Regions from separate parts of the Tumebacillus sp. BK434 genome, predicted to be linked through region 1. Evidence: riboswitches for the same ligand, from Rfam matches in the RefSeq annotation. Region 1 holds a riboswitch; each other region holds the start of a gene.
The links. A riboswitch is a leader RNA that binds a small molecule or an ion and turns the genes downstream of it on or off. The one in region 1 is predicted to bind cobalamin.

Region 1 (10,090 bases):
CCGAGCACGCCCACGCCATGAAATACCCGCAGGAAATCCTGCACAAGATCGCCGAAGCGACCGCCGAGCTCGTCGCGCTGTTCGAAGCGCAGGAAGGCCCGTTCGATCCGGAGGCGCGCAAACGCTGGACGCAGGCCTGGCTGGACGCGGTGAACTGATCCATGCATGAGAGGCCGCCTCTTCACAAACACTAGCTCTGACAAGCGAGGAAGAGGTGACACTGACATGGAATTCGTCGACAAAAAGGTGCTCGTCGCGGCGTTCCCGAGCTATCAGAACGCGCACGAGACGATGCAAAAGCTGCACCGTGCAGGCATCAACGACTTCTCCGTCCTGTACCTGCAAAACAAAGGCGATGAAAACGGCGACGGCGTGGAAGGCTTCTACCCGACGATCACGCCAAACATCCAAAGCGTGATCGACGGCCCGGTGCAGGGCGAGATCGAAGCGCCGCAGCTGAACGTGTTGCCGGGCTACCAAAACCAGCGCACCCAGGTGGGCATCGAAGACCGCCTCGAATCTTACGGGATCCCCGAGTCTACCGTCGATCAATGCACCGAGCAGATTCAGCGCGGCAACGTGCTCGCCGTCATCCGGGACAGCGGGCGCATGGACAATATCGCGCAGCTGCTGAAAGCGGACTGCGAGTATGTTCAACTCGTGTAAGAAGGAGCCAGTAGGAAAAGCCTGCCGATTGCGGCAGGCTTTTTTTGGGTATAGTAAGCCTGACAAAGGAGTTGAACAACATGCACAAATTCAAAACGATGTTCGCAGCCGCAGCGGCCACCGCGCTGATCCTGACCGGCACCGCACAGGCGGCCGACCCGGCGGGCACCCAAGACGTCCCGGCAACGCATCACGAAGGACACGACCATCACAAGCAAATGCACCAGCACAAGCACCTGACCGAAGAGCAGAAACAAGCGCTGCTCGACGCAGGCATCGACCTGAAGCAGCTGCATGCCAACCATGACCAGATTCGCGCCGAGTTCGACAACCTGCGCGCGCATAGCAAAGCGATTCACGAGAAGGTGGACGCTTCGAAAGACAAGAAGCTGCAAGAGCAAGTCAAAGCGGACCTCGAACCGTTCCGCACGATCATGGGTCAGCTGAAAGAGTCGAAGCAGGAATACCGCGATTTGAAACAGGAGCTCCGCGCAGCAGCCGACGCCAAAGATAAGGCGAAGATCAAAGCGACGTTCGCCAAGCTCCAGACCAACCAGCAGCAGATCGTCAAACTGCTGCAAGCGGCCGATAAGGAATTGCAGAAGGAATTGACCAAGCTGAAGTAAATTTGGCGACATTGGCAGCTGATCCGTTCTTGGAATCATTCTGAACGCCGTTCAGGAGATCAAACGCTCACATGCAGATGCAAGTAAGCCGATCCTCTTTTGGGTCGGCTTTTTAATGTCTAAATTATGCACTGATTAATCGGATGTAAAGTTGAAAAATAAATTCACAATCTAGAAAAAGTTGTACAACTCTTCAATAGAAAAATAAGATACAATCTATTTGTTAGTAGACTCAAATTGGAAGAAAGGAGGTAGACCCGATGTCGAGAGCGTCTTGGATACAGAACCGCATGTTGCACATCAGTTTGTGGCTTGTCCTGTTGATCGGAGCGGGAATGATGATATGGCCCGCGTACGATGAATGGAACCAACAGCGCAAACAAGATGAGCTGCTGACCGTTTGGACGCAGGAACAGATACAAGAGAAACCTTCTGCAGCGAACGATGCTCCGACCGCATCTGCACCCCAGTACAAGAACATCGACGGGATTCCTGTGATGGGGGCGATCGTGATCGAAAAGATCGGTCTGCGTGAACCATTGCTGCAGGGCGCGGGGCCGGAGCCGCTGGATCTTGGCATCGGGGTGCTGGAAACGACGAGTTCTCTTGCTGATACGGATCATTTAGTGCTGGCGGGACATCGCAGCCTAAAGCCGGGTAAGCACTTTAACCGTCTGGGGGAGTTGGAGCGAGGCGACAAGATCGTCATCGAATCGTCGAAAGGCACGTTCAGCTACGGGGTCGAACGTTCCTTTCTTGTGGAGCCTGATGATCTCAGCGTCTTGACCGCGAGTTCGAACGAAGCGGAATTGACCTTGATCACATGCCATCCCATGCGCAACCCGACTCATCGGTTAATTGTTAAAGCGACCCTGCTCAAGGGGTAAAAGTGAGGGGTAGACATTGTGAAGAGGAAATCACGGCGCCAGGTGGCGCTCTGGATGCTGATCTTCATGCTCATCATCCAAATCGTCGCTCCGGGCAGCATCATCGCCGCCGGGGAGACGGATGGCTTGGATCTGAACATCACCGCATCCAAATCTGTCGTTGATTCAGGCGAAGTATTCGATTACAAAATCTCATACAGCGCCTCCAGCAACATTGCGAATTTTACCAATCCGAAGATTCGGTTTGTTGTGCCGAGTGGCATGACGTTCGCGTCTAAGTCGCACAGTGCGGCGATTACCAGTTCGTACAACAGCATTACGAAAGTTGTGACGTTCAATTTTGCAGGCAACACCTTGCCGGCCGGATCGAGCGGTGAGTTGACTGTCCGGGCATATTTTGACAACTATGTGACTCCGGACGGCACGACAGCGACGACGAAGGCCACGTTCAACGCAGAAGTCAACGGCACTCCGGTCACGCTGGACTCCGACGATGTGACGGTCACTTCGAATGGCGAGGCCAGATGGACGATTAAGAAGACGAAACACCGCCCGGTGCCGGAACCGTACAAAGGGGCTAACGTCGAGTATCAAATCGAACTGAAGGATAACTTCCCGACATCAAATGGTCGCTTGAATTCCGCCAACATGGTCGTGACCGATACGCTGCCGGATGACGCGACCTTCGTATCCGCGACTCAGGGCGGCACGCTGGTTGGAAACACGGTGGTCTGGAATCTCGGGGACCTTCAAAAAGGGACGTACCTGCTGAACGTCACCGTCAACTATCCGGCGTCGTTCCCCGACTCCACCGTCACCAACCGGGTTGAAGCAGCGTTCACGCCGCTCGGGCAGCCCCGAACCAGCGTGAACGGTGAGGTCACGCATGGGTTTGCAACCCAGCCGGTCGACAATGGCGTTTTGATTGAAAAGTGGGTGGATCCAAAGCTGAGAGAACGTTCACCGGGTCAAGATGTAACATTCTACATCTCCGAGTTCAACTCGAAGGCGAACATACCGCTCACCAATGCCATCATTGAAGACATGACGCCGACACATACGTCGGCACAGTCGACGCAAATCGTACCGATCGACCTCCAATTGAAAACGGTGCGAACGGCGATTTTCAAAGATATTCCGGACTATGATGTGTACTACTCGACCAAGGAAGACCTTGGAGTCTGGAAGCTTTGGCAAAACGTAAGCGGGACGGCATCCACCACGCTGAACGTGGCAGATCTCTCGCTCGCAGCCTCGGACCGGGTCGCTGGCGTGCAGTTCCGCTTCGCCACTGTACCGATCAGCGCCTTCCAGAGCACCAATTTTGATCTGGTCTATCACATTCCGGAGACTTTCGTGGTTCCAGACATCAACACGAACGTCGAAAACATTGCGAAGCTGACCTATAGTTTCAATGGCGATACGAAAACGATGAACGACAATACGTATGTTTACATCGTCGATGACCGTCCGTTGCTCAATATGGAAAAGAGCAGCAACAAGAAGGATGTTCGGCCCTTGGACGAGATCGAGTATACGCTGAAAGTGACGAATACGGAGTTCACGAGTAAATCGCTCGACAATCCCTCGATCGTCGACCTGCTCCCGGCCCAATTGGAATACAAGCCGGGCAGTTGGAGCGTGACGACAGCCGGGGTGCCTGCGCCGCACTTTACGCCGACCGCTGAGCCGGATGGCACCACCACGCTGAATTGGTATTGGGATGCTTCGAACCCGTACATTCTCGCCAAAGGCGAAGAGGTGACTATCAAGTTCACCGCGATCGTCAAACCGGGTGCGCCGAAAGGAGACCTGATCAACAAAATGCAGGTCAGGTCTCCGCATTACTTGAACGACTCGGGATTCAAAAATATGGGCTGCAAAACCTGTGGGTCGAGCGGTTACTACACAGTAGAATCGCAGGCAAGTGTCAGCGTCGACGAAACGACCGCTCTGCAATCGGAGCTGCTGATCAAAGGCGAGCTCGACAACGACTGGAGCAAGTTCCCGACTGTCGGCAGAACCACGCCGGGCGGACGAACGATGTATCGTCTGGAGATTCAAAACGTGGGCAACGTGCCGACGAAGAACTTGAAGATCGTCAACAAGTTCTCGCGCATCGGGGACACCGGGGTGCGGGTGTCGACTCCGCGCGGCAGCCAGTGGGGCCCGCTGTTGACCGGTGAGGTCACAGTGCCCAACTATGTGACGGTGGCCTATTCCACGACGCCGAATATCACGATGGACTCGAACGGTGTTGACACCGGGGTCTGGCTGGCAACGCCGCCGGCCGATCTCACGTCGGTCACCGCGATCAAATTCCAATTTGATCCCGATTTCATCATCGACCCGCTGAACATGACGACGCTCGAGTGGCCGATGGTAGCGCCGGTCGGCGCACCGACCGGCGGGGAAGTGGCGTGGAACTCCTTTGCGTACAAGATGAACAAAGCGACGGGCGAGTCGCTCCTCGCTTCCGAACCGCTGAAGGTCGGCGTTACCATCCTCTCCTCACCGAAGGCGAGCATCGGCGATTTCGTCTGGTATGACCAGAACGAGAACGGTGTGATGGATGGCGCGGAGACCGGCATCAACGGCATTAAACTGGAGCTGCGCGACGCGGATGGCACGAAGATTTCGGAAACGATGACCGGGAATGACTTCAATGGCAACCCGGGTGCATATCTCTTTCCGGATCTCGATCCGGGCGACTATGTGGTAGCTGTCGTGCCGCCTGCTGCGTATGAACCTGACAAAACGGGCGTGATCACGCTGGCTGACGGCGAACAGCATCTGAACGCCGATTTCCCGCTCGTCCCGAAAAAGGCCAAGCTCGGCGACACCGTTTGGTTCGATGCTGACGGTGACGGCGTGCAGGATGCCGGTGAAAACGGCGTGAACGGGGTGCTGGTCTCCCTTTACAACAACAGCGGCACACTGCTCACCACGACGACCACCGCAACGATTGGCGGCAAGGACGGCGTGTACCTGTTCGAAAAGCTGAATCCGGGCACCTATGAAGTTCGCTTCACCTTGCCGGCACCGACAAAAGCGTTTACCACTCCGTCGACGCGCACTGTGACTCTGGCGCAAGGCGAGGAGAACATGGCGATCGACGCAGGCATCAACGACGTGCCGAGCGACGCGTCGATTGGCGACTTCGTCTGGGAAGACAAGAATAACAACGGCATACAAGATCCTGGCGAAAACGGTGTCAACCTGATCACCGTCGAGCTGTATGACGATCAGAACAACCTGATCGCCACGACGGTCACCGCTGACCGCGCAGGCGCCAGCGGCTACTATTCCTTCGAGAATCTGGCTGCCGGCAACTACTACGTGAAGTTCATCTTGCCGTTCCCGGCAACGAAGACCATGCAGGGCGCAGACCGCAGCGTGGACTCTGACGCCAACGCGAACGGCCAGACCAACGTGTTTGCCCTCGGGCAAAGCGAGCATCTCACCGGCATCGACGCCGGCTACTACAAAGCGCCGGTCGTGCCGCCGGTCACGCCGCCTGTCGTGGTTGAGCCTGAGCTGCCGAAGGGCAGCATCGGCGACCGCGTCTGGATCGATGCCAACAAAAACGGCGTGCAAGATGCGGATGAGGTCGGCCAAAACGGCGTCACCGTCGAACTGTACAACGACAAAAACCAGCTGATCGCTTCGACCGTCACCCGCACGATGAACGGCAAAGCGGGCTGGTACCAATTCGAGAAGCTGGCGGCAGGCAGCTATGAAGTCCGCTTCGTGCTGCCGTCGGCAACTGTTGAATTTACCACACCGGGCATGGGCGCATCGCGCAGCCTCGACTCGGATGCGAATCCTGCCACCGGCCGCACCGGACTGTTCGTGCTCGGCATCGGCGAAGCAAAGACTTCGATCGATGCGGGTCTGATCGAGCTCGGCCTGCCGCCGGATAAAGGTGAAGAGCCGCCGAAACTGAAACTCGGCAAGATCAGAAGCTTTGTCTGGTTCGACGCCAATGCCAACGGCATTCATGACCCGTCTGAACAAGGCATGGACGGTGTGACCGTCGAACTGTATGACAAAACAGGCAAGCTGATCGCCACAACGAAGACCAAGATGTTCATGGGCCAGCACGGCTTCTATGAGTTCCTTGATCTTCCGAAAGGCGAATACAGCTTGAAATTTATCGTTCCGGCCGGTTACGGCCTGACCAAGGACGGCGTGGGCTCGGACCCGAATGCGGACTCCAACGCCAAACCGACCGGCTGGACTGCTCCGGTGACGCTCGGCGAAGGGGAGACCAACCTTTCGATCGGCGCGGGTCTGGTCAAAGCGAAGAATCCGTCACCGGGTCAACCGACCGGCCAACCTTCGCAGCCGGGCAAACCGAACACGGGTGAAGGTTCGAAGCCGCAACCGGCACCGGGAGGAACGCTGCCGCAAACGGGTGAAGAGCCGCCGATGCTGCCGTGGGTCGGGCTGGCCTTGTGCCTGCTGGCCGGCGGAGCGCTGCTCTACCGCAAATACGCGTAACGAGAATCGCTGCTTCTTCGTTTTCTGCGAAGAAGCAGCTTTTTTATGATATACTTGCTCTTATGACCAACTACTAACTCGGAGGGATTCCTTCATCATGTCCACACTCACAGGCAAAACAGCACTCATCACCGGCGGTTCTCGCGGCATCGGCAAAGCGATCGCGCTGAAACTGGCCAGCGAAGGCGCTGATATCGTGATCAACTTTTTCCGCAACCGCAAGCCGGCCGAAGAGACCCAGGCGCTGATCCAGAGCATGGGCCGCAAATGCCACATCATCAAAGCAAACGTCGGCGACCTCGACAAGATCCACCTGCTCTTCGACGAGATCAAAGAGACGATGGGCGGCCTCGACATCCTGATCTCCAACGCCGCATCGGGCGTGCAGCTCCCGGCGATGGAAGTGGAAGAAAAGCATTGGGACTGGACGCTGAACATCAATGCCAAAGCCCTCCTGTTCCTCGCCCAGCAAGCGGTGCCGCTGATGGAAGCGCGCGGCGGCGGCTCGATCGTGGCGATCTCTTCGCTCGGCTCGCGTTTTGCTCTGAAAAACTACACGGCGGTCGGCACGTCGAAAGCGGCGCTGGAATCGTTGACCCGTTACCTTGGCGCAGAATTGGCGGCGAAAAACATCATCGTCAACGCCGTCTCCGGCGCGGCGGTCGACACCGACGCCCTGACCCATTTCCCCAACCGCGACGAGATGATCAGCGATGCGATCACCCGCACGCCGGCCGGTCGCATGGTCACACCGGAAGACATCGCCAACTCGGTGCATTTCCTCTGCACGGAGCAGTCGCGAATGATCGTCGGCCAAACGCTGATCATCGACGGCGGCTATTCGCTGATCGGCTGAGGTACATTTGACCTGCACCCCGTACTCGGCTAAACTGAAACCAAGAAAGCTACCTACGAGGTGATTCTCATGCTTACCGAAGCACTTTTCCGTTCCAACGAATTTATGGTCATCCAGGCGGCGGTCGCAGCGGCTAACTTTGCCATCGGCGCGTTTACCATCGAGAAGCAAGGGCAGGAAGCGCTCGGCGACACCGAGCGGGCCGCTCGCATGCAAGGCGCGATCGACAAGGCGAAAGCGGACCGCAAGTTCGCATTGTCCCTGTTTGACACCCATCTGCGCGGCGAGTTCAACACCGAAGAAGATTTTAAAAAAGTCCTCGACATGGTGCACAACTACAATTCGCTGATCGACCATTCTCTGATCAACTCCCGCGCGGCCTTCCTGCCGCTCGGAGCTGTGCCGGAGATGCGCAAAGACCGCTTTGAGGAACAGTAAGACCGGCCTGCGGGCTGGTCTTTTCTCTTGTCTAGCAACGGGCGAAATGATAAACTACCACTGTAGTTAGAAGAGAAGGGAAAGTGGTGCAAATCCACTGCAGCCCCCGCTACTGTAAACGGCGACGCACTCACAGATGCCATTGTCCGGGTGACGGATGAGAAGGTGTGAGCACGCGGCAGACCCGTCAGCCAGGAAACCTGCTTCTAACAAGTCCCTTGGTGCTTTCGGCGGGAAGGTACAGGAACCAGGCTATTTTTTGCATGGATTGTGATGCCCAAATACCCTGCTCCTACGACACCGTCAACTCCCGGCCCCCAAGGGCGGGAGTTTTTATTTTTTCGATCCCGAAAGGAGATTATGAAGATGAAAAAACGTATCGCGAGCCTGTTGCTCGCGACCGTCTTGCTCGCCCCGCAAGCATCCGTATTTGCGGCGGACGATACTGCGACGGTAAAAGTCCGCCTGGCCGGCCTCAATGGCGACCACAAGGAAGTTCTCTTGAATGTGGGCCAGTCCTCTTTTAAAAACAACGTCGGTGAAGTGATCACCATGCAACAGCCGACCGCGATGGGCGCGTTGATGAAGCTGCTCGCTCAAGACGGCACAACCTACGAAGCGAAAACGCTTTCATTTGGCTCTTATATCACCAAGGTTGGCAAGCTCGCCGAAAAAGAGCTCAACGCCAACTCCGGCTGGTCGGTCTGGGTCAACGGCAAGCCGCCGGGCGTTGCTGCCGAAACGTTTGAACTCAAAGACGGCGACGAAGTGGTCTGGGGCTATTATGACTACACGCAGACCCTGTTCCCGGAAGTCAGCTTCTCGACCAAGTCCCCGACCGTCGGCACTCCGTTCACCGTAAACGTCACGGCGGAGCAGACCACCTATGACGCAGAGTGGAACCCGATCATCTCCACCGTCAAGATCGACAAAGCGGACGTGCGGACTGCATCTAATGGCAGCAAGCTCACCGAGACCAACGCAGAAGGCACGGCGACGCTGCAAGCGGATCAGGCCGGTCTGCTGCAGCTCTACATCGACAAGACGGACAGCGTGACCGGCGTGCCGCAGTTGTTGCGCACCGGCACCTTGAACCTGCTCGTCGGCAACCCGAACGCATTGTTCGACGATCTCGGCAGCTTCAAGTGGGCGGAATCTTCGATTCTCGACCTGGCGAAAAAAGGCGTGGTCAGCGGCAACGGCAACGGTCAATACGAGCCGAAGCGCGCCGTGCTCCGCTCCGAGCTGGCAAAGATCCTTGCGCTGGCAGAAGGCGACCTGAACTTTGGCGGCACGAAGTCGTTCTCCGATGTCAAAGCGACGAACGGCTACAAGACGTTTATCGAAACGGTGGTCGAGCGCGGCTTGATGAGCGGCGACAAAGCGGGCACCTTCCGTCCGAACTCCGGCCTGACCCGCGAAGAGCTGGCGGTCGTCCTCGTCAACTTCTCCGGCGTCGAGCTCTCGAACACCAAGAACCTGCTGCCGTTCTACGACCGGAACAGCATCAGCGGCTGGGCACAGCCGTACGTGAAGACGGCGGTCGATAAAGGGCTGCTGGCAGGAGACGCGGAAAACACCTTCCGTCCGCATGACGTCGCATCCCGCGCGGAAGTGGCGACGGCGATCGTCAATGTCATCAACAAACAAAGCAAATAGTACGCTGTACGGGAGAGGCTCAAGATGTTGAGCCTCCCCGCTTTTTACAACGGTACGAACGGAACAGGAGGAACAGGCACCATGAAGCTCACTACACGCCTTGGACTTTTTCTTGCGCTTGCCTTCTTGGTTACCGCTTGCGGCAGCGCAGACGAATCGAAGCAACCAGAATCCGAGCTGCCGGAACAGGTCGTGCAGCTCCCGGAGCAGGAAATGCTCCCCAAGAAAGCGGAACAAACAGGCCAAGCCGAGGAGAAACAGCCTGCCGACCGGAAAGACGACGCCAAAGAGCCGTCAACCGCGCAGGGCGCAGAAAAACAACCGGAGCAGCCAAACACCGCCACCCCGTCCGTGAAGCCGGGGGCGAACCCGCCAGCGCCTGCTGCAGGGACGCCGTCCGGCGGCGGCAAGACGGGCACCGGCGGTACGGCCGGCACGGGAAGCGGGGCGGGAAC
Region 2 (10,090 bases), on a different contig from region 1:
GTCCAGTCGCTCGACATCCTGTATGAAAGCTATCAAGACCCGAAATTCCGCGTCTGCCCGCTGCTGCGCAAGATGGTGGAAGCTGGCCTGCACGGGCGCAAATCGGGACAAGGTTTTTATTCTTACTAATATCTACCATAAAAATTGAATGATATGGTACAATAGCCCCATCAGACAAATGTGCGAGGTGGGGCTTTTTGAATACCAGACGTTGGATTGGTGTGGTGTTTCTGGTGCTGGGCGTCCTGTTTCTGACCGGGCAGGCAGGCATGCTGGGCGATGCGTTTTCGCCGGGCAAGATCTTGGGAACTTTCTGGCCGCTGTTGTTCGTCATCCCGATCGGGCTGGCGTTTCATATCGGCTTCCTGGCCAGCGGCGGGCGCTTTGCCGGGCTGCTGGTGCCGGGTGGAATTTTGCTCGGCGTCGGTGTCGTCTGCCAGATCTCGATGCTGTTCGATGCGTGGGGCTACATGTGGCCGGGCTTCATGGCTTCGGTGGCCTTGGGGCTGTTCGAGCTGTATCTGTTCGGCAACCGCCAGCCTGCGCTGTTGATCCCGGTCGGGATTCTCGGCGGGCTGTCGATCATTTTCTTCATCGTCTTCGGGCTGGGGCAGCTGGCGACATTTGGCCAGTACGGGTTCGCCGCGCTGTTCCTGCTGCTCGGGCTGGCTTTGTTCCTGCGCGGGGAGAAGCCGAAGAACGGGAGCCAGCGGCTGAAGGATCTCAACTAAGCGTGCAGCGCATGACCAAACGGAAAAGCCATGGCGGGGCCAAGCGGCCCTGTCATGGCTTTTTGCTGCTTAGATGCCTGCGATGCACGCCGGCACTTCGTTGCGCACGTTGCCGACCATTTTGTCGACCGGATAGGCGTACATCTCGTCCTCCGGGTAGGGCACGAGCAGGGAGTGCAGCAGCTCGGCGTCCTGCTTCCCGCGGTCGAGCCAGATCGCTTCGTCCTCACGGCGCAGGATGACCGGCATGCGGTCGTGGATCGAGGCGACGAGAGAGTTCGGCTTGGTGGTGAGGAGAGTGCAGGTATGCACTTTGCTGCCTTCCGGGGACGTCCAGGTCTCATAGAGACCGGCGAACGCGAACAGGTCTTGATGCTTCAGCAAAATGCGCATCGGCTGCTTGCCGTCCCCGGTCGCCTGCCACTCGTAAAACCCGTCGGCGGGGATCAGGCAGCGCTTGCGGAGAAAGGCGCTTTTAAAAGCGGGCTTTTCGGCCACCGTTTCTGACTTGGCGTTGATCATCTTGTAGCCGATCTTCTCGTCTTGCGCCCACGGCGGCACGAGGCCCCATTTGAGCTGCCCGATGCGGTTCTTCCCGTCGCTTTGGATCACGGCGGTGATGAGTTGTCCCGGCGCGATGTTGTAGCGGGGCGCATAGTCAAACGCCGGCTCATCCGTCTCAAATCGCATCGCCAACTGGTCGGGCGTGATCGTCAGCGTAAAACGTCCGCACATCTGTCGAACACCTCCTGGGCCTCTTTTTTTACCTCTATCATACCATGCCGGGGTGCGGCACCAAAAATGTTAGGCTTTACATTTTAGTTATTTGTGAAGTACCATTTAATTATACTATCTGGTCAGTGCAAGAATACGAAGGCGGTGGATGAAAAAATGGTGCTCGTGACCGACTCGCCCCAGATGCACTTGGTGCGGTGGGCGGCGGAAGTGCGGGAAAAAGCGGTGGGACTGCCTTGGGAAACAGGTGCGGCGACGGAAGGATTTGGCGCGTTTTCTGTCGGGCTGAACGAAGCGGAGACAGGCTGGCTGCTGGAGCAGCAGGCGGCGGAAGAGGTGCTGCTCACCGCCTTTTGCACGGTGCTGTCCGACTGGACGGGGCGCAGCGCGCAGTGGGTGAAAGTCGGCACGTTGCCGCTGTTGATCGAGCTGTCGGCAGAGGAGAATCCCGTTGCGGTCTTGAACCATGTACGGAAGCAAGTGCAGCGCGTGCGGGAACATGATGAGCTGCGCGAACTGGCGGGCATGGAAGCGGTGCTCGCCAAATATGCGGTGCCGCGGCCGGAAGCCAAGCTGCATGTCGGCGACGGCGCCTTGACTGCGCCGCACCGCTATCCGCTGGAGCTGCGCGCGGAGTGGATCGGGGAGCAGCTGTTTGTCAGGCTCCATTTTGCCAAACGGTCGCTTTGCGAGTCGACGGCAAGCTGGCTGACCGACCGGTTCACCGCGGAGCTGCAGCGGATGATTCAAGGGTAGAGGCAGGGATTTAATAATGACGTGCTGGCGGGAATTGGTGGAGTATGTGGACCGCATCAACGAGTGGAACGGAGCGAGCGGATCGGCGCTGATCGTGATGCGAAGGGGCGAGGTCGTCTGCGAGCATTACGCCGGACACCATTCGCATGAGGCGGGCGCGCGGCCGATCGGGGCGGATTCGCAGTTTAACATCGCGTCGGCGCGAAAGAGCTATCTCGGATTCGCCGCGGCCTGGGCGCTGCGGGAAGGGAAGATCGGGAGCTTGGATGACGCGGTGACCGGCTATCTGCCGGAGCTGGACGCTGCGCTGCTGCAGGGGACGACAATCCGCCATCTCTTGACGCATACGCACGGGCTGCATGAGGACGTACATGGACGGCTGTTCCGCGAGTTCGCGCCTGGCCGTTCGTGGGCGTACCGCGGGGTGAACGTGGTGATGATCACCGACATCATCGAGCGCGTGACGGGCAAGACGGTGGCGGAGATCTTGCAGGAGCAAGTGTTTGTGCCGCTCGGCTTTACGGAGACGGGCTGGCGGACAGAAGCGTCGGAGCATCTGGTGCAGGTGATCTTGGACGCTCCGGAGCGGACGGAGCTCAATCTCGGCACCGACGGCAGCGGCGGCGGTATGCAACGCAATCTGTTCGTGTCGGCCCGGGAGTTGGCGCAGTGGGGGCAGTTGCATTTGACGCAAGGGTTGGTCGAGGGCAGGCCAGTCGTGCCGGCTGAAATTATTCAATTGGCGACAAGTGTGCACAGTCCAGAGCCCACCGACCCGGCGCTGCCGCCGATGGGCTTTTTCTGGTATGTGCAGGACCGTCCGGCCGCGCGAAGCGAAATTGGCCCCGCCGTTCCCCACGGGTCGTTCCAGATCCTCGGCGTGACCGGGCCGCTGGTGCTGGTCGTGCCGGAGGAGGAGCTGGTCGTGGTGCGGATGGCGAACAAACGCTATAACTATAGCGGCCCGGATGGGGATTATCTGCATTACCTGCGCGAGTTTGGCGACCGTGTGATGGCGAGTGTTTCCTGAAGCTCTTTAAAGGTCAGACCTTTCTGATCTCTCACTGAATCATTTCACAAATGGCGAAGACTTGAAGCGGAAGGCCTTTTGTGCTTAAATGGCGCAGTAGCAACAAGGAGCAGGATCGGGAGGAGTGAGAGGATGGAGCGGGAGAAACGGCAGGGCATGACGCTCGTCTACACCGGGGACGGCAAAGGCAAGACGACGGCGGCGCTGGGGCTGTGCGTGCGCGCGGTCGGGCGCGGGTATAAGGTGCTCGTGCTGCAGTTTATCAAGTCGCCGGAGCGCACCTACGGCGAGCAGATCGCGCTGGAACGCTTGGGCGTGGAGATCCGCCAGCTCGGCATCGGATTTACGTGGACGAAGACGCCGGACGAGCACCGCGCGGCGCTGGCGAAAGCGTGGGCTGTCGCGAAGGAGAGCGTGCTGTCCGGTGACTACGATGTGGTGATTCTGGATGAGCTGAACAACGCGCTGGCGATCGAGCGCTTTCCGGTCGCCGACGTTTTGCCGCTTGCTGAGGTGCTCGATGTGATGCGGAATCGTCCGCACTATGTGCACCTGCTGATCACGGGGCGCAGCGCCAAGCCGGAAGTGATTGAACTTGCCGATCTGGTGACGGAGATGAGCCCGGTGAAGCATTATTACGAGGACGGCATCCCGGCCGTTTTTGGCATTGAGTATTGATTTTCCGTATTGATTTTTTTCAAAAGTTGCCGTAGTCTGTTTGCTAGAAAATTGAACCATGCGCCAAGCCTGCACAGGCTTGGTTTTTTTATAGCCACAGAAGGGATGATGCGAGATGATGCAAGCGGCAAAAGAGCGTTGGGACTTTTTGACGAAACCGCCGGGGAGCCTCGGGAAGCTGGAGGAGATCGGGATTCGGCTGGCCGGCCTGCAGGGCACGGTGTTCCCGACCGTGGACAAGCGCGCCGTCGTCGTCATGTGCGGAGACCACGGTGTGACGGAGGAAGGGGTCAGCGCGTTCCCGGCGGAAGTGACGGGGCTGATGATGCAGAATTTCGTGAACGGCAAGGCGGCGGTCAACGTCTTGGCCCGGCAGATGAACTGCGCGGTGCGGGTCGTCGATGTCGGCAGCCGTGTTGAGGGAGAGGTGCCGGGCGTGCTGTCCCGCAAAGTGCGCAAGGGCACGGCCAATTTTGCCAAAGGACCCGCGATGACTCGCGAGGAAGCGGAGCTGGCGATCGCCGTCGGCGTGGCGACGGTGGAAGAGTTGTACGCACAAGGCGTGCAGGTGGTCGCGCTCGGGGAGATGGGGATCGGCAATACGACGCCGAGCGCGGCGCTGGCTGCCGTTTTGGTCAACACTCCGCTGCTGCCGCTCGTCGGGAAGGGGACGGGCATCGATGAGGAGAAAGTTCTGCACAAAGCGCGCGTCATCGAGCGTGCGATCGAAGTGAACCGGCCGGATGCGAGCGACCCGCTGGACGTGCTGGCCAAATTGGGCGGCCTTGAGATCGCCGGGCTGGTCGGCGTCGTCCTCGGGGCGTGGGAGCGGCGGATCGCGGTGCTCGTCGACGGAGTGATCGCAGCGGCGGCGGCGCTGGTGGCGGTCCGAATCGAGGAGCGGGTGAAAGAAGTGCTGTTCGCCTCGCATCTGTCGCAGGAGCCGGCCCATCTCGTCTTGCTGCAGGAGATGGGCCTGCAGCCTCTGCTGACCTTGGAGATGCGGCTCGGCGAAGGGACGGGCGCGGTGCTGGCGATGCCGCTGCTCGAAGCGTCGTGCCGTCTGGTCGCGGAGATGGCAACATTTGCGGATTTGGGTCTCGACAAGCCTTGATTTTTCACCTATACTTTGAATCGTTCGATAACTGCATAGGATAACGTTCAGGTGCTCGCAAGAGCTTAATAGGGAAGCCGGTGTAAGTCCGGCACGGTCCCGCCACTGTATTTGGGGAGCATCCTCTAACATGCCACTGTGTCAAATGGGAAGGCAGAGGATGTGATGATCCATAAGTCAGGAGACCTGCCTGTCATGTTTTCCATACCTTCTTACGGGGATATAAGAGGGATGGTCGATTGGTTTGTCATGGACGTTTTTTCTGCGTTTACCCATGTAGACATCTGACGCCTTCTCTTTTGAGAAGGCGTTTTTTATTTGCCATTTTTGCTGACAAGGAGTGAAGGAGATGCGCGGGAAGCTGCTGATCATCGGCTTTGGGCCGGGGAGTTTTCAACACATCACAGAGCGGGCGCGGGAAGCGCTTCAGGAGTCGGATGTGATCATCGGGTACAACACGTACGTCGATCTGATCCGCGGGCTTTTGACCGATCAGGAGATCGTCCGCACGGGCATGACGGAAGAGGTCAGCCGGGCGATCGAAGCGGTGCGCCAGGCGGAGCTCGGGAAAAAGGTCGCCGTGATCTCCTCCGGCGACGCCGGGGTGTACGGCATGGCCGGACTCGTCTACGAAGTGCTGGTGCAAAAGGGCTGGCGGGAAGCGGACGGCGTGGAGGTGGAAGTGATCCCGGGCATCTCGGCGATCAACTCCTGCGCGTCTCTGCTCGGCGCGCCGGTGATGCACGACGCCTGCACGATCTCGCTCAGTGACCACCTGACGCCGTGGGAGCTGATCGCACGCCGGATCGAAGCGGCGGGCATGGGGGATTTTATCGTCGCCCTCTACAACCCGCGCTCCGGCAAGCGCACGCGCCAGATCGTCGAGGCGCAGCAGATCCTGCTCAACTACCGCTCGGCCGACACGCCGGTCGGTCTCGTGAAGAGCGCCTACCGCGACCGCCAGTCGGTCGTGCTGACCACGCTTGGCGAGATGCTCGAGCATGACATCGGGATGCTGACCACGGTGATCATCGGCAACACCTCGACCTTCGTCTATGACGGCAAAATGATCACCCCGCGCGGCTACCAGCGCAAATACACGCTCGACAAAGCCGAGCAGCCGATCAAAGCGAACGAGCGCCTGAAAGAAGAACACGAGCCTTGGGCGCTTCACGGCGGCCTTTCGGAGCGTCAGTCTTCCGTTTTGAAACAGGAAGCATCGGGAAGCAACTCGCTCGAACTGGCGATGCAAGCGGTGACCCTGCTCGCCGAACGCGGCGTGGTGAATACGAAGGCGGTGGATGCTCCCGTCTCGAATCCGTACGACACCATGCCGGCGATCCTCGAAATCGCCGTCTCGCCGGGCGTCGGCAACAAAAAGCTGACCGCGAAACAGCTGACCGCCCTCATGGCCGCAGCGGGCGACGAAGGCGAGATCGAATACACCCCGCACCACTACGTGCTGCTCCGCGTGCTGACCAAGGAGCCCGACCAGGTCGTCTCCCAGCTGGAAGCGGCCGGGCTGCTCGTGCAGCCGATCGGCGACGTGGTGCAGGTGAAAGCGTGCGACTTCTGCAACGGCGAAAAAACGCAGTCGATCGCCGAGGCCGAGGAGATCGCCGCCCGCTTTGCCGGACTGGCGGTGCCCAAAGAGCTGAAGATCGGCTTCGCAGGCTGTGCGATGGCCTGCTACGGCTCGGCGCATGAAGACATCGCCGTCATCTACCGCCGGGGCAAATTCGACCTCTTCCTCGGCGGCAAGACGATCGGCCGCAACGCGCATGCCGCGCAGCCGGTCGCAGAAGGAATTCCGGCCGACGAGCTGGTCGACACGGTCGGTCGCGTGCTGGCCGAATACAAGGAAAAAGGCCATCCTGACGAGCGCTTCCACAAGTTTTTCAAACGGATCGGCGCAGTCGCCGGCTACCACCACAACGAACACGTACCCGCAGTCACCGTCGATACGGTCTGCGGAGACTAGGAGGATGAAGCTGATGAAACATGCGATTCTGCTGGTCGGACACGGCAGCCGCGACCCGGAGGGCAACGAGGAACTGCTCGCTTTCGCCAAACGTGTCGAGGCGGAGCTCGACCGCGAGTTCCCGATCGTCGAAACCTGCTTTCTCGAATTTGCCGCCCCGAGCATCCCGCACGGCATCAACAACTGCGTCGCCCGCGGGGCGGAGCATGTGACGCTGGTGCCGGTGATTCTGTTTGGCGCCGGCCACTCCAAGCTGCACATCCCGCATGAGATCGACGAAGCGAAAGAGCGCTACCCGCACGTCGGCTTCTCCTACGGCAAGCCGATCGGGGTGCATGCGAAGGCGCTGGACATCCTGACCTCGCGCCTCGGCCAAGCCGGATTTGCATCCCCGGCGGAAGGGCGTTCGGACGATGCCGTGCTGATCGTCGGGCGCGGCAGCTCCGACCCGGATGCGAACAGCGATCTGTGCAAGATCGCCCGGCTGCTGTATGAGCAAGTGCCGGTGAAGACTGTCGAGACCTGCTACATCGGCGTGACCGAGCCCGATTTTGCCGGTGGGGTGGCGCGCTGCGTGCAGCTGGGGGCGAAGCGGATCTACATCCTGCCGTACTTCCTGTTCACCGGCGTGCTGATCAAGCGGATGGAAGCGATGACAGAATCATTTTCCCAGCAGTACCCGGACGTGCCGATGGTGCTCGCCGAGTACTTCGGCTTCCACGACAACCTCGTGACGATCCTCCGCGAGCGGGCGGTGGAAGCGGCGAGCGGAGAGACGAAGATGAACTGCGACCTCTGCAAATATCGCCTCGCTGCGATGGAAGACCATCACCATCATCACCACCACGATCATGATCACGACCACCATCACGAGCACCACGATCACGAGCACCACGATCACGAGCACCACGATCACGAGCACCACGATCACGAGCACCACGATCACGAGCACCACGATCACGAGCACCACGACCATGAGCACCACGACCATGAGTACCACGACCATGAGCACGACCATGAGCACGACCATGAGCACGAGGAGGCGCGCAAATGATCCTCCATCTCGCCGGAACGGGCGACGCCCGCGAACTGGCCGTGCTGTTGCGGGCGGCCGGGCATGACCTGACCGCATCGGTCGTCACCGAATCGGCTGCCAACTCGCTGACGGAAGCAGGCATCCCCGTCCGCATCGGTCGCATGACGGCTGACGACATGGCCGCCTACATCCTAGCCAACAACATTCATCTCGTCGTCGACGCCGCCCACCCGTTTGCCGAAGAAGCGCACAAAAACGCCATCGCCGCCAGCAAAGCTTGCGGCGTGCCCTACGTCCGCTTCGAGCGCGAAACGCTCACCTTCGAGCACAACCCGCGCCTGCACTTCGTCGACGACTACGCTGCCGCCGCCGAAAAAGCGGCGGAGCTCAAAGGCAACATCATGCTCACCACCGGCTCCAAAACTTTGCAGATCTTCACCCAAAGACTGCTCGGCGCAGAGGGCGTCACCTTGACCGCCCGTATGCTGCCGCGCCTCGACAACATGGAAAAATGCGCCGAGCTCGGCCTCGAACAAAAATACATCATCGCCATGCAAGGCCCCTTTTCCAAAGAGCTGAACACCGCGCTCTACCGCCAATACAAGACGGACGTCGTGATCACCAAAGAAAGCGGTCAGCAAGGTGCGGTCGACGAAAAAGTGGACGCCGCGCTCGAGCTCGGCCTCCATGTCATCGTCATCGGCCGTCCCAAGCTGGAATACGGCGTCGCCTTCCATGATTTTGACGATGTGCTAGACCATGTCAATGCGTTGCGAGAGGAGATTCCCCATGGACTTTAAAACCGAATTCGTGCCACTCACCGTACAGCCGCAGGAGATCGAAAGCTACAGCTTTGACATCATCACCCAGGAGATCGGCGAGCATCCGTTCAGCGAAGAACAATACCCGGTCGTGCAGCGCGTCATCCACGCCTCCGCCGACTTCGACCTCGGCCGCAGCCTCGTCTTCCATCCGGAAGCGGTGCAGGCGGGCATCGCCGCGATCCGCGCCGGCAAGACGATCTACGCTGACGTCCAGATGGTGCAAGTCGGCATCTCCAAGCCGCGTATCGAGAAATTCGGCGGCGACGTCCGCGTCTACATCTCCGACCCGGACGTGGCGAAGGAAGCGAAAGCGGCCAACCTGACCCGCGCGATCATCGCCACGCGCAAAGCGGTCCGCGAGCAGCCGGACGGCATTTTCGTGATCGGCAACGCGCCGACCGCCCTGCTCGAACTGATCCGCCTGATCAAGACCGGTGAAGCCAGACCGTCGCTGATCATCGGCATGCCGGTCGGTTTCGTCTCTGCCGCCGAGTCCAAAGACGAGCTGGCCAAACTGATCGGCGGCGACGTGCCGTTCATCACCAACATCGGGCGCAAAGGCGGCTCGCCCGTCTCCGTCGCAGCGGTCAACGCCCTGTCGCTGATGGCAGAACGATGAGCGAAGCGGCTGCAGACAAGCCGCTGCGCCACGGCTACACCACAGGAGCTTGCGCAGCGGCCGCGACCAAAGCGGCACTGAGCGCCTTGATCACCGGGCAGCCCGTGGCGAGCGTCGAACTGCTCCTGCCGATCGGCGAGACGGCCGTCTTCCAGATCGAAGACCTGCGCCTCTACCCGGACCGCGCCACCTGCGGCGTGATCAAAGACGCCGGCGACGACCCTGACGCCACGCACCAAGCCCTGATCTGCTCCGAAGTGAGCTGGCTGGACGCGGCGCGCGACGGCGAGATCGAACTGGACGGCGGCATCGGCGTCGGGCGCGTCACCAAGCCCGGCCTGCCCGTGCCGGTCGGAGAGGCGGCGATCAACCCGGTGCCGCGCCGCATGCTGCGCCAAGTGGTCGCCGCCCTGCAAAACGAATACGGCATCAACCGTGGCGTCCGCGTCGTCATCTCCGTCCCCGACGGGGAAGAGATCGCGAAAAAGACGCTGAACGCCCGCCTCGGCATCCTCGGCGGCATCTCGATCCTCGGCACGAAAGGCATCGTCGTTCCGTTTTCCACCGCCGCCTACCAAGCGTCGGT
Region 3 (10,090 bases), on a different contig from region 1:
ACTGGCTGGTGTATAATCAAGTTGTACTTAACTTGGAAATAGGGAGCGATCCAGATGAGCACTCTCACGTACTCCATATCGACCGCCATCCTCTGGGGCGAACTGGTCAAAAGCGCGTACAGCACCTATGAACTCGACACCAAAAACACCAACCCGCCTGCAGCGGTCGACCTTCCCGCCGGCTGGCAAGTCGTCGCCAACCTGCAAAGCGACCCCGTTGCGGGCATTTTCTCCGAGATCCAATTCATCGGCTTCCTCGTGCAGTCCACCGCCGATGCCGGCCAGTACGGAATCGTCTTCCGCGGCACCGAAGGCGTGATGGACTGGCTGGCCGACTTTGAGGCGCGCCATGTCGAGTTCACCGATGTGCCGAACGGCGGGCGCACCGAGTCCGGGTTTACCGAAATGTTCCGCTCATTGAAAGCGGTCAAGCCGGGCGATACGGCGCTGCAAACGCTGGACGAGTTCTTGAAAACGCTGCCCGGCGACACGACGATCACCGTCAGCGGGCACAGCCTCGGCGGTGCGATCGCCAACCTGACCGCGATCTGGATCGCCGCCAAACATGCCAGCTTCCCGCTGGAGCTGTACTCGTTCGCCGCGCCGATGACCGGCGATGCGACGTTTGCCGCGACGTTCAACCTGCTCGTGCCCAACAGCTTCCGCATCTTCAACAAGCCGGACATCGTGCCTACCGTGCCGTTCCACCAGCTCGGATACGATCAGGTCAACAGCGGGTACGAAGTGAACTCGCTCGACTACCCCAACCTGCCGCGCAACATCCTCGGCTACCACGCGATGGATACGTATCTGTACCTGCTGCAACAAGAATTGCAAAAGTAGGCAGGAGACCCGTCGGCAACTGCGAATAGTATAAAACGGACAAGTAAATATCGTGAGCAAACAGGTGCCTTTGCGAAAGCAAGGGGTAACAGGGAATCGGGTGCAAATCCCGAGCGGTCCCGCCACTGTATATGGGGAGTTCTCATTCCGGAAGCCACTCGGTCTCAGATCGGGGAAGGCGAATGAGCATGATGATCCTAAGCCAGGAGACCTACCTCGTTTGTTACACCCATCAACCCTTCGCGGAAAGGAGCGGTGTACGTATCGGAGCCACAACACAATGTGTTGTCGTTTTCTTTTGCGTGCAGAGACCAATCCACGTTCGCTGGATTGGTCTTTTTTAGGTTTTCACACGATCGGAGGCTAAATGAATCAACATGAAACTGCGCACTTGTATCCCGGTGCTGGTCACGTTTGCCTTGACCTTGTACCTCTATCTGAACTCTGCTGAATCCGCCTATGCCATGCACATCATGGAAGGCTTCCTCTCGCCGGGCTGGTCCCTGTTCTGGTGGGCGGTGTTCCTGCCGTTCTTCGTACTGGGCCTGCGCGCGCTGGTCAAGATCACCAAAGAAGCGCCCCAGTTGAAACTGATGCTCGGGCTGGCCGGCGCGTTTACATTTGTCCTGTCCGCGCTGAAGCTGCCGTCCGTGACGGGCAGTTCCTCCCACCCGACCGGCGTCGGGCTTGGCACGGTGATGTTCGGTCCGCTCCCGATGAGCGTGATCGGGTCGATCGTCCTGCTGTTCCAAGCGGTGCTCCTCGCGCACGGCGGCTTGACCACGCTTGGCGCCAACGCCTTTTCGATGGCGGTCGTCGGCCCGTTTGTCGGCTATTTCTTCTTCAAGCTGGTGCTGAAAGCGACCGGGAAGCTCAAGCTCGCCATCTTCGCGGCTGCGATGCTGGCCGACCTCTCGACCTATGTGATGACGTCGATCCAACTGGCGCTCGCCTTCCCGTCGGAAGCTGGCGGATTCGCAGCTTCTCTGGCCAAATTCGCCGGCATCTTTGCGGTGACGCAGATCCCGCTGGCGATCAGCGAAGGCCTGCTCACCGTGCTGGTCTGGAACTGGCTGCAATCGTTCAACTCGGAGGAGCTGTCCCTGCTGAAACGCACCATGAAAGGAGTTGCCCGCTGATGCAAAACCGTACGAAAAACATCCTGATGCTCGCCGCGGTCGTCTTGCTCGCCCTGCTTCCGCTCGTGCTGATCGAAGCGGAGTTTGGCGGCGCGGACGGCGCGGCAGAAGAGATGATCCTCACCATCGACCCGTCCTATGAGCCGTGGTTCAACGCGCTCGTCGAACTGCCCGGCGAGACGGAGAGCATGCTGTTCGCACTGCAAGCCGCGCTCGGCGCCGGATTTATCGGCTATGCGGCGGGCGTGTTACGAAGCAAGTCTGCCAAAACGAATTCCCAATGATCAAACGGATCGACACCCTGTCGTACACCAACGCGTTCCGCTCCGTTTCCCCCGGCTGGAAATGCGGCTTTGCCGTTCTGCTGTTCGCCTTGTCCTCGCTGGCCCACCCGCCGGTGCAGCTCCTGATCGCGCTGTGGCTGTTGGTGTGGGTCGTCCGCTATGCCGGGATCTCGCTTCGGCATTATCTGCTCCTCGTCGGCGCGGCCGGGCTGTTTTTCATCCTCAGCCTGCCTGCGCTCCTGCTGGAGTTCGGCCCGGTCGGCAGTGCGACGCCGCGCCTGTTCGACGCGGAGCTGTTCGGCGGATACGAAATGTTTGTGCCGTCAGCAGCCCTCGAACGCGCCGGAACGATTTTGACCCGGGTGCTCGCCTGCTTGTCCACCATGTTGTTCCTGATCCTGACCACTCCGCTCCCGGAGCTGCTGCAGGTGCTCAAACGCCTGCGCATGCCGCAGCTGGTGCTGGAGCTGATGCTGATCACCTACCGCTTTCTGTTCCTGCTCGCCGACATCGCCGAGGACATGACCACCGCGCAGCGGGCGCGCGGCGGGTATGCCGGAGCGGGCGGCGCGTTGCGGGACACCGCCCGGCTGGTCGTGCGGCTGTTTCAAAAAGCGATGCAGCAATCGGCCAAACTGTCGCACGGCCTCGTCGCGCGGGGGTTTGCCGACGAAATCCCGTTCGCCCCGCCCCGTGCCCAGCCCGTCCCCAGGCGCTATCTGGCGGAGAGTGCGGGCGGGCTGCTGGTGCTGGCCGGGCTGGAATTCTTGATTCGCTGGAGGGACTTGTTGTGAGCACACTTTTGGAGACGAAAGATCTCCGCTATACCTACCCCGGAACCCGTCAACCGGCGCTGCGGGACTTGAGCATCTCGATCCCGGCCGGAAAAAAAACGGTGATCTGCGGCCAAAACGGCTCCGGCAAATCATCGTTTTTTCTGCAAGCGATCGGCATCGCCCGCCCGCAGTCCGGAGAGGTGCGCTGGAACGGTGCGCCGCTGTCCTACCGCTCCAAAGACCTGCAACAGCTGCGGCAGGAGATCGGACTGGTGTTCCAAGATCCGGAGCAGCAGCTGATCCTGAACACGCCGTATGAAGACATCTCCTACGGACTGCGCAACGCCAAGCTCCCCGAACGGGAGATCGCGGCGCGCACAGAAGCCATCCTGCAGCAGCTGCAGCTCCTGCCGCTGGCCGACACGCCGCTGCACCACCTGAGCTTAGGGCAAAAAAAACGCGTGGCGCTGGCCGGCGTCCTGGCGCTGGAACCCCGGCTTGTGCTGCTCGACGAACCGACCGCCTATCTGGATCGCCGCTCGGAGGAGCAGCTGCTCGCCGAACTTCATCGCATCCATCGTCGCGGCATCACCACCGTGATGGCGACCCACGACATGAACCTCGCCTTCTCGTTCGCCGACTGGGTGCTCGTCTTTGATCAAGGCGCCTGTGTCATGGCAGGGACGCCGGAGGAAGTGTTTGCGCAAGCCGCGCGGATCGCCGAGTACGGCATGGACCTGCCGATCCTCTATGACCTCTGGAGCTCGCTGCCCACTGCGGTCCGGCAGCAGCACCCGCCGCCGCGCGACACGGCCGCTTTTAAAAAACTGCTGCAAAACATGTAAAAAGGCACCCGATACCGGGTGCCTTTTGCTATGCTTTGGCTTTAGTTGTACGCTTTGTAGATTTGGTCGATCATCGCGCCGACCGACTCCAGACCGCCGCCGGAGAGGTACCAGTAGTTCGAGTCGAGGTAGACGATGTGGTTGTTCGTAAACGCTTTCGTCTTCTTGACCAACTCGTTTTCCGCCAGCTGCTGAGCGGTGGTCTTCGTTTGGCCTTCGACGACCGAACCGCGGTCGATGACGAAGAGGTACTCCAGGTTCTTCTCTGCGATGTACTCAAACGAGATGCTCTGGCCGTGTTCGGAATGATCAGGCCGAGAAACGGGATCGTGCCCACGCTGAGCATCGCCATATTGGGCCTGCAGCAGCGTGCGAACGTGGGCGGCTTTCTGTTCAAACCAGTCCAGCCAGCGTTCAGCCACACCGGGGACGCCAAACAGAGCGGCGACCTCGCGCAGATTGTGCTTCCACGGCCGCCCTTTCCACGGGAAGACGTGCAAGGGACCGATCTTGACCTGCAACAAAGGATCTCATGCTCCCAAACACCTTTCCTAGACAATAGTCGATATACAAACTACACCATTTTAAAGTGATTCCCATTGTCAAGTAGAGAGGTTTGGACATAAAAAAATCATGGTCTCGGCTGAGACCATGATGACATTTTGACAGGCTTCCTGCTTATTTTTGCACGTATTCGGCCAGGCGCGGCAGCACAGCCGCTTCCCAGCCATGCGCCATCGTTGCGCGAACTTCAGCAGAATCCATACCGCTTTCCGGGATCTTGCCTGCTTCCCAGCCGTCATGAAGCAATGTGAATTCGGTCTTGCCCGCTTCCATTTCCTGCAGCGCGAACGTGATGATCCACGTCCGGCCCCATGTGAAAACGAGCTTGTTCGGCGGATCGAACTCCGTCACTTTGCACGGCTGCTTGCCAAACGGCGTCTCCAGCACAAATTCATTGCCGAGCGCCGGCTGAAAATCGTTGGGCATAAACCAAGTCGCGATGCCTTCCGACGAGGCGACCGCCTCCCATACTTTCTGAATCGGGGCGTTCAATTCTATCGTCTGGCGAATAACAGGAAGCGTTCCTTGATTGGTATCAGACACGGGTACAACCTCCAAAAATGATGTATTGGAAACCATTTGGTTTCGTATTGATTATACGTAACCGTTTGGTTTCCTGTCAAGCGCTTCGCCTGCTCCTACTTCCAGTCTGCTTCGTGTGCGCCAGCTCCATACGCCTCGATCAATTCCCGTTTGCGCTGCCAAAGTTGGCGGCTGAGATGGACCCCGTAGATCGCCGGGTTCAGGTTGCGCAGCACCTCCTCGTCGAACTGCTGCAGCTGCGCCTGATGGTGCGCTTTGACATCTCCGATCTCCGGCAGTTGATCCACCAGCTCGCCGTCGGCAAAGATCGTTTGCAGCATCGGCAGCGCCGTGTAGTCCGCCACAAACTTTTGGACATGCGTGTGCACCGGGTCGAACAGTTTGATCCGCTCCCCCCGGAGCACATCCGTTTCGCCGGGCAGCGCGAGATAGTCCCCTTCCGCTTTCCCGCTTTGGTTCAGAATGCGGTACAAGCTCTTCCGATACGGCGTGGTGATCTTCTCCGGGTTGGAGCTGATCTTGATCGACGGCTCCATCGCGCCGTGCAGTTCGCGCTCGACCAGCTTGTACACGCCGCCGAGCGCAGGCTGGTCGTACCCGGTGATCAGTTTGGTGCCGACACCCCAGATGTCGACTTGCGCGCCTTGGACTTTCAGGTGCAGAATCGTGTGCTCGTCGAGGTCGTTCGACGCCGCGATCTTCACATACGGCAGCCCGGCCTCGTCGAGCATCCTCCGCGCCACTTTCGACTGAAAGGCGATGTCGCCAGAATCGAGGCGGATCGCGAACAGCTTCTTGCCGCGCCGCTCCAGCTCCTTGGCGACGCGGATCGTGTTCGGCAGGCCCGACTCCAGCGTGTTGTACGTGTCGACGAGCAGCGTCGTGCTCTCCGGAAACACGTCGGCAAACTTCTGAAACGCTTCCAGCTCCGTCTCATGCGTCTGCACCCAAGAGTGCGCGTGCGTGCCTTTGGTCGGGATGCCAAACTGCATGCCGGCCTGCAAGTTTGACGTGGAATCAAACCCGGCGATGTACGCCGCCCGCGTCCCCCACACCGCCGCATCCGCTTCATGGGCGCGGCGGGTGCCCATCTCGATCAGGTAGCTCTCCGGACCGGCCTCCTTGCGGATGCGGGCGGCTTTCGTGGCGATCAGCGTCTGAAAATTCACCGCGTTCAGCAGCGCCGTCTCGATGATCTGCGCCTCCATCACCCGCGCTTCGACCTGCAGCAGCGGCTCGTTGGCGAACACGACCGACCCTTCGCGCACCGCCCGCAGCGTCCCGGTGAAGCGAAAGCGGCGCAGTTCCGCCAAAAATTCGGCCGAGTAGCCCTCCGGCTGCTGTTGCAAAAATGCGATCATCTCATCAGAAAAACGCAGGTTGCGCAGATAGTGCACCACCCGCTCCAGCCCGGCAAACACCGCGTAGCCGCTGCCAAACGGCAAGTTGCGAAAATACAGTTCAAAGACCGTCTTCTGGTTGTGCGTGCCGTTGCAAAAATGCGCGTACGCCATCGCCAACTGATAGTTGTCTGTGTTCAGCGTCAGATTGTCCATTCGTTCTGCCTCCCTACCTATCGTTCCCATCGATGCCAAAAAGGAGCCCTTGCCGGGCTCCTCCGCTTATGCTTTGAACACTTCCGATACGATCTCGAACGAGCGCAGGCGGGCGCCGTGGTCGTAGATCTGGGCGTTGATCATGAACTCATTTGCCTGGGTCTTGTCGAGGAACGCCTGCAGCTTCTCTTTGACCCGCTCCGGCCCGCCGACGATCGAGGAGCCGAGCTGCTGCTTGACCATATCCTTTTCGTAGTCGGTCCAGAGGTCGTCCATGTTGTCGACCGGCGGCTGCAGCTGGCCGGGACGGTTGCGGACGAGGTTCAGGAACTGCTGGTACATCGAGGTCGCCAGGCGGCGCGCTTCCGCATCGCTGTCGGCGGCGACCACGTTCAGACCGACCATCGCGTACGGTTCATCGAGCACCTCCGACGGCTGGAAGCTGCGGCGGTACAGGTCGAGCGCAGGCAAGGTGAAGCGCGGCGAGAAATGGCTGGCAAAAGCGAACGGCAAACCGAGCATCCCGGCCAGCTGCGCGCTGAAGGCGCTGGAGCCGAGCAGCCAGATCGGAATGTTCAGCCCTTCGCCGGGAACGGCGCGCACCGGCATCTGCTCCGGCGGCACAGGCGGATGGAGATACGCCCGCAGCTCCTCGACCAGCTCCGGGAAGTCCTCCCCGTTGCTGTTCAGCCCGCGGCGGATCGCGCGCATCGCCGGCTGGTCGGAGCCGGGCGCACGGCCGAGGCCGAGGTCGATGCGCCCCGGATAGAGCGATTCCAAGGTGCCGAATTGCTCGGCGATCATCAGCGGCGCATGGTTCGGCAGCATGATCCCGCCGGAACCGACGCGGATCGTCGAGGTGCCGCCGGCGATGTGCCCGATCAGCACCGAAGTGGCCGACGAAGCGATGCCCGTCATATTGTGATGCTCAGCCAGCCAATAGCGGGTGTAGCCCCACCGCTCGGTGTGCTGTGCGAGATCTAAACTGTTGGAAAACGCCTGCGTCGCGTTGCTGCCCGCGACGATCGGCGCGAGGTCTAAGACGGAATAGGGTAACTCACGCAGTTGCATGTTGTGTTCCTCCTCTTGGAAACGCCATCTATAGTATGATCTCATTTGCGTCTGGCATGAATCTGTACGATGGCTTACAGCAAAAAGCGAGCAACAAGACAGCAAAAAACCCTACCTCCACCAAGTGGAAGCAGGGTATTCGGCTGCCTGAACCGGCACTTTTTCGCCGATCCGCGGCGTGGCGACCGTCACGCGGTTGTGCTGTGCCGCCTGCAGCGCGCGCTCGACCGGGTCGGTCCAGTCGTGCAGAGCCAGCGTAAACGCCGCCCAGTGAATCGGCAGCAACACCCGGCCTTGCACATCGAGATGCGCCTGCACCGTCTCTTCCGGCATCATGTGGATCGCCGCCCAGCGCGGGTCGTACTGGCCGCACTCCATCATCGTCAGGTCGAACGGTCCGTAGGCGCGCCCGATCTCCTGAAAATGCGGGCCATAGCCGCCGTCGCCGCTGAAATACAGCTTCGCCTGCCGCCCGATGATCACCCAGGAGCACCAGAGCGTCTTGTCGCGGTCGGTCAGGCTCCGTCCGGAAAAATGCCGGGCGGGCGTGCAGGCAAGAGTCAGGCCCGCATATTCAAATTCGCTCCACCAGTCATGTTCCTGAATCTTCTCCGGCGCCACGCCCCAACGCTTGAGATGCGCACCGACGCCGAGCGGCACGATGAACTGGCCGACTTTGTGATGCAGCCGCTTGATCGAGCCATAGTCGAGATGGTCGTAGTGATCGTGCGAGAGGATCACAGCGTCGATCTCCGGCAGCTCTTCGATTTCAAAAGGCAGTTCGCCGCTATAGCGCCGGCCGCCAACCTGCGGAAACGGCGACGGCGTGCGGCCGAACATCGGGTCGAGCAGCAGCTTCTTGCCGTCCAGCTCGATCAAGAGCGCCGAATGGCCGAACCACGTGACATGCGCCTCCCCGCCCTCCTGCAGGCGCAACGGTTCCATCGGCAGCTGCGTGCTCGGTTTGCGGCGGGGATTGCCTTTCATAAATTCGCGCAGGATGCCGAGCGACGTTTTCAAGCTGCTGTCCATGCGGGTCGGAGTCTGGTTGACAAACTTCCCCTGCCGGAACTGTTTCGAGCGCGCGTGGCGCTCTTTTTGCTCCGTGCTCAGTTTGCCGCCGAGATGCGGATAGAAGGTGAGCACCAGAAAAACGGCAAGGACTAAGGCAAGCAAGATGCTAAGTGTCAGAATCATGTGCGGTACCCTCTCTGCTTTCGTTCAAGTTAGACTTCGCCACAGATAAAAAGTAGCATAGCCCTCCCAATTTTTCCACGGGCGGGCCAGTTCGCGAAGCTCTGCCAAGGACGGTTTGCGCTCCATCCCGAGCCGGGCCTTGATCGCGTTGTGCAGCCCGACATCGGCGATCGGAAAGGCGGACGCGTCACCCAGGCAGCGCAGCCGTACATACTGGGCCGTCCAGGGGCCGATGCCGCGGATGCTGACCAGCTGTTTTTCAGCTTCGTCGGGCGGGAGGGTGAGCAGAGCTGATTTGCAGAGCTTTCCCGCGCTCAGTTGCCGGGCGATTTCGAGGAGATACTCCGCCTTATTCCCGGTGAACTGCAGGACGCGGAGTTCGTCTGCAGACAGCGCGGCGATTCGTTCCGGGCGCGGGAACAGCCAGTGGCCCAGCACCGCCTCGCCAAACGATTCGACGAAGCGGCGTTTCAGCGTGTAGGCGAACGTCAGATTGATCTGCTGGCCGATGACCGCCCAGCACAGCGCCTCAAACAACTCCGGGATGCGCACCACGCGCAGCCCGTCATAGCGCTCCACAAGCCCCTGCAGCACCGCATCCTCCCCCGCGAGCGCGTAAAACGGCGCGAGGTCCCGGTCCAGATCCAGCCACTCCCGCACATACGTCACGGCCGCCTTCTGCTGTGCAGCGTTTGGCTTCCCGTTCATAAAACGCAGGTGAAGCGTCTGCCCGTCCCCGGCGCCGACTTCAAACAACACGGGCATTCCGTCAACCTGCAGCAGCTTCCGCACCCGTCCTTCTGCCACCTGAAACATACACTCATTCGCCGACCGCGCCAGATACACCAGCGCCTCTTGAAACCGAAAAGTCTCCGGAGTGTCAATCGTCACAACACATACATCGCCTGCAACTCCTGCAACTTCAACCAGACTTGCCAAATCTTCCAACTCCGCCGCGCCTTGCCCTGCCCCGGAAACAGCAAAAGACACCTTCTCAGGTGCCTGCTGCGTTTGTTTGTTTACCATCCGAAATCGAGCGTCTTGCCGGTCTCGACCAGCGTCTTGATGTTGCTCAAGATCATCCACCAGCTCGACTCGGCGTTTTGCAGGGAGGGATGATCGTCCTTGATCTGGTCGTTGACGAGGGTCAGCTTGGTGCAGGTGCCGACCGTCTCCAGCGTAAACGTGACGCGCGTATCCAGCTCAGCATCGTACTCCCGGTAGGAGGGGCCGGCATTCTCCGTGTAGCTGAACACGTGATGCGGCTCATGC

Region 2: linked by a shared signal. The riboswitch ahead of cobJ (precorrin-3B C(17)-methyltransferase) and the one ahead of EV586_RS14545 (S-layer homology domain-containing protein) in region 1 are both predicted to bind cobalamin.
Region 3: linked by a shared signal. The riboswitch ahead of EV586_RS18180 (energy-coupling factor ABC transporter permease) and the one ahead of EV586_RS14545 (S-layer homology domain-containing protein) in region 1 are both predicted to bind cobalamin.

What each region holds. Positions count from the first base shown of each region.
Region 1 covers NZ_SLXS01000005.1:172,328-182,417, reverse strand. Annotated here, with positions in the region: gene EV586_RS14580 (DUF402 domain-containing protein) at 1-158, shown strand, start outside; gene EV586_RS14575 (hypothetical protein) at 226-666, shown strand; gene EV586_RS14570 (hypothetical protein) at 747-1,292, shown strand; gene EV586_RS14565 (class D sortase) at 1,631-2,179, shown strand; gene EV586_RS14560 (SdrD B-like domain-containing protein) at 2,198-6,682, shown strand; gene fabL (enoyl-[acyl-carrier-protein] reductase FabL) at 6,780-7,538, shown strand; gene EV586_RS14550 (hypothetical protein) at 7,608-7,976, shown strand; cobalamin riboswitch at 8,007-8,197, shown strand; gene EV586_RS14545 (S-layer homology domain-containing protein) at 8,343-9,635, shown strand; gene EV586_RS14540 (DUF4430 domain-containing protein) at 9,717-10,090, shown strand, end outside.
Region 2 covers NZ_SLXS01000003.1:438,028-448,117, reverse strand. Annotated here, with positions in the region: gene EV586_RS10435 (3-hydroxyacyl-CoA dehydrogenase family protein) at 1-129, shown strand, start outside; gene EV586_RS10430 (hypothetical protein) at 198-731, shown strand; gene EV586_RS10425 (SOS response-associated peptidase) at 801-1,466, opposite strand; gene EV586_RS10420 (hypothetical protein) at 1,611-2,222, shown strand; gene EV586_RS10415 (serine hydrolase domain-containing protein) at 2,239-3,252, shown strand; gene cobO (cob(I)yrinic acid a,c-diamide adenosyltransferase) at 3,385-3,930, shown strand; gene cobT (nicotinate-nucleotide--dimethylbenzimidazole phosphoribosyltransferase) at 4,046-5,044, shown strand; cobalamin riboswitch at 5,077-5,252, shown strand; gene cobJ (precorrin-3B C(17)-methyltransferase) at 5,394-7,025, shown strand; gene EV586_RS10395 (sirohydrochlorin chelatase) at 7,039-8,079, shown strand; gene cobK (precorrin-6A reductase) at 8,076-8,861, shown strand; gene EV586_RS10385 (precorrin-8X methylmutase) at 8,851-9,504, shown strand; gene EV586_RS10380 (cobalt-precorrin-5B (C(1))-methyltransferase) at 9,501-10,090, shown strand, end outside.
Region 3 covers NZ_SLXS01000009.1:98,505-108,594, reverse strand. Annotated here, with positions in the region: gene EV586_RS18190 (MBL fold metallo-hydrolase) at 1-16, shown strand, start outside; gene EV586_RS18185 (lipase family protein) at 55-843, shown strand; cobalamin riboswitch at 889-1,076, shown strand; gene EV586_RS18180 (energy-coupling factor ABC transporter permease) at 1,221-1,982, shown strand; gene EV586_RS18175 (energy-coupling factor ABC transporter substrate-binding protein) at 1,982-2,266, shown strand; gene cbiQ (cobalt ECF transporter T component CbiQ) at 2,263-3,060, shown strand; gene EV586_RS18165 (energy-coupling factor ABC transporter ATP-binding protein) at 3,057-3,887, shown strand; partial or broken gene EV586_RS21530 (ABC transporter substrate-binding protein) at 3,929-4,192, opposite strand; gene EV586_RS18155 (SRPBCC family protein) at 4,566-5,030, opposite strand; gene EV586_RS18150 (nicotinate phosphoribosyltransferase) at 5,090-6,550, opposite strand; gene EV586_RS18145 (LLM class flavin-dependent oxidoreductase) at 6,617-7,621, opposite strand; gene EV586_RS18140 (MBL fold metallo-hydrolase) at 7,733-8,818, opposite strand; gene EV586_RS18135 (DNA-3-methyladenine glycosylase family protein) at 8,843-9,844, opposite strand; gene EV586_RS18130 (SRPBCC family protein) at 9,838-10,090, opposite strand, start outside.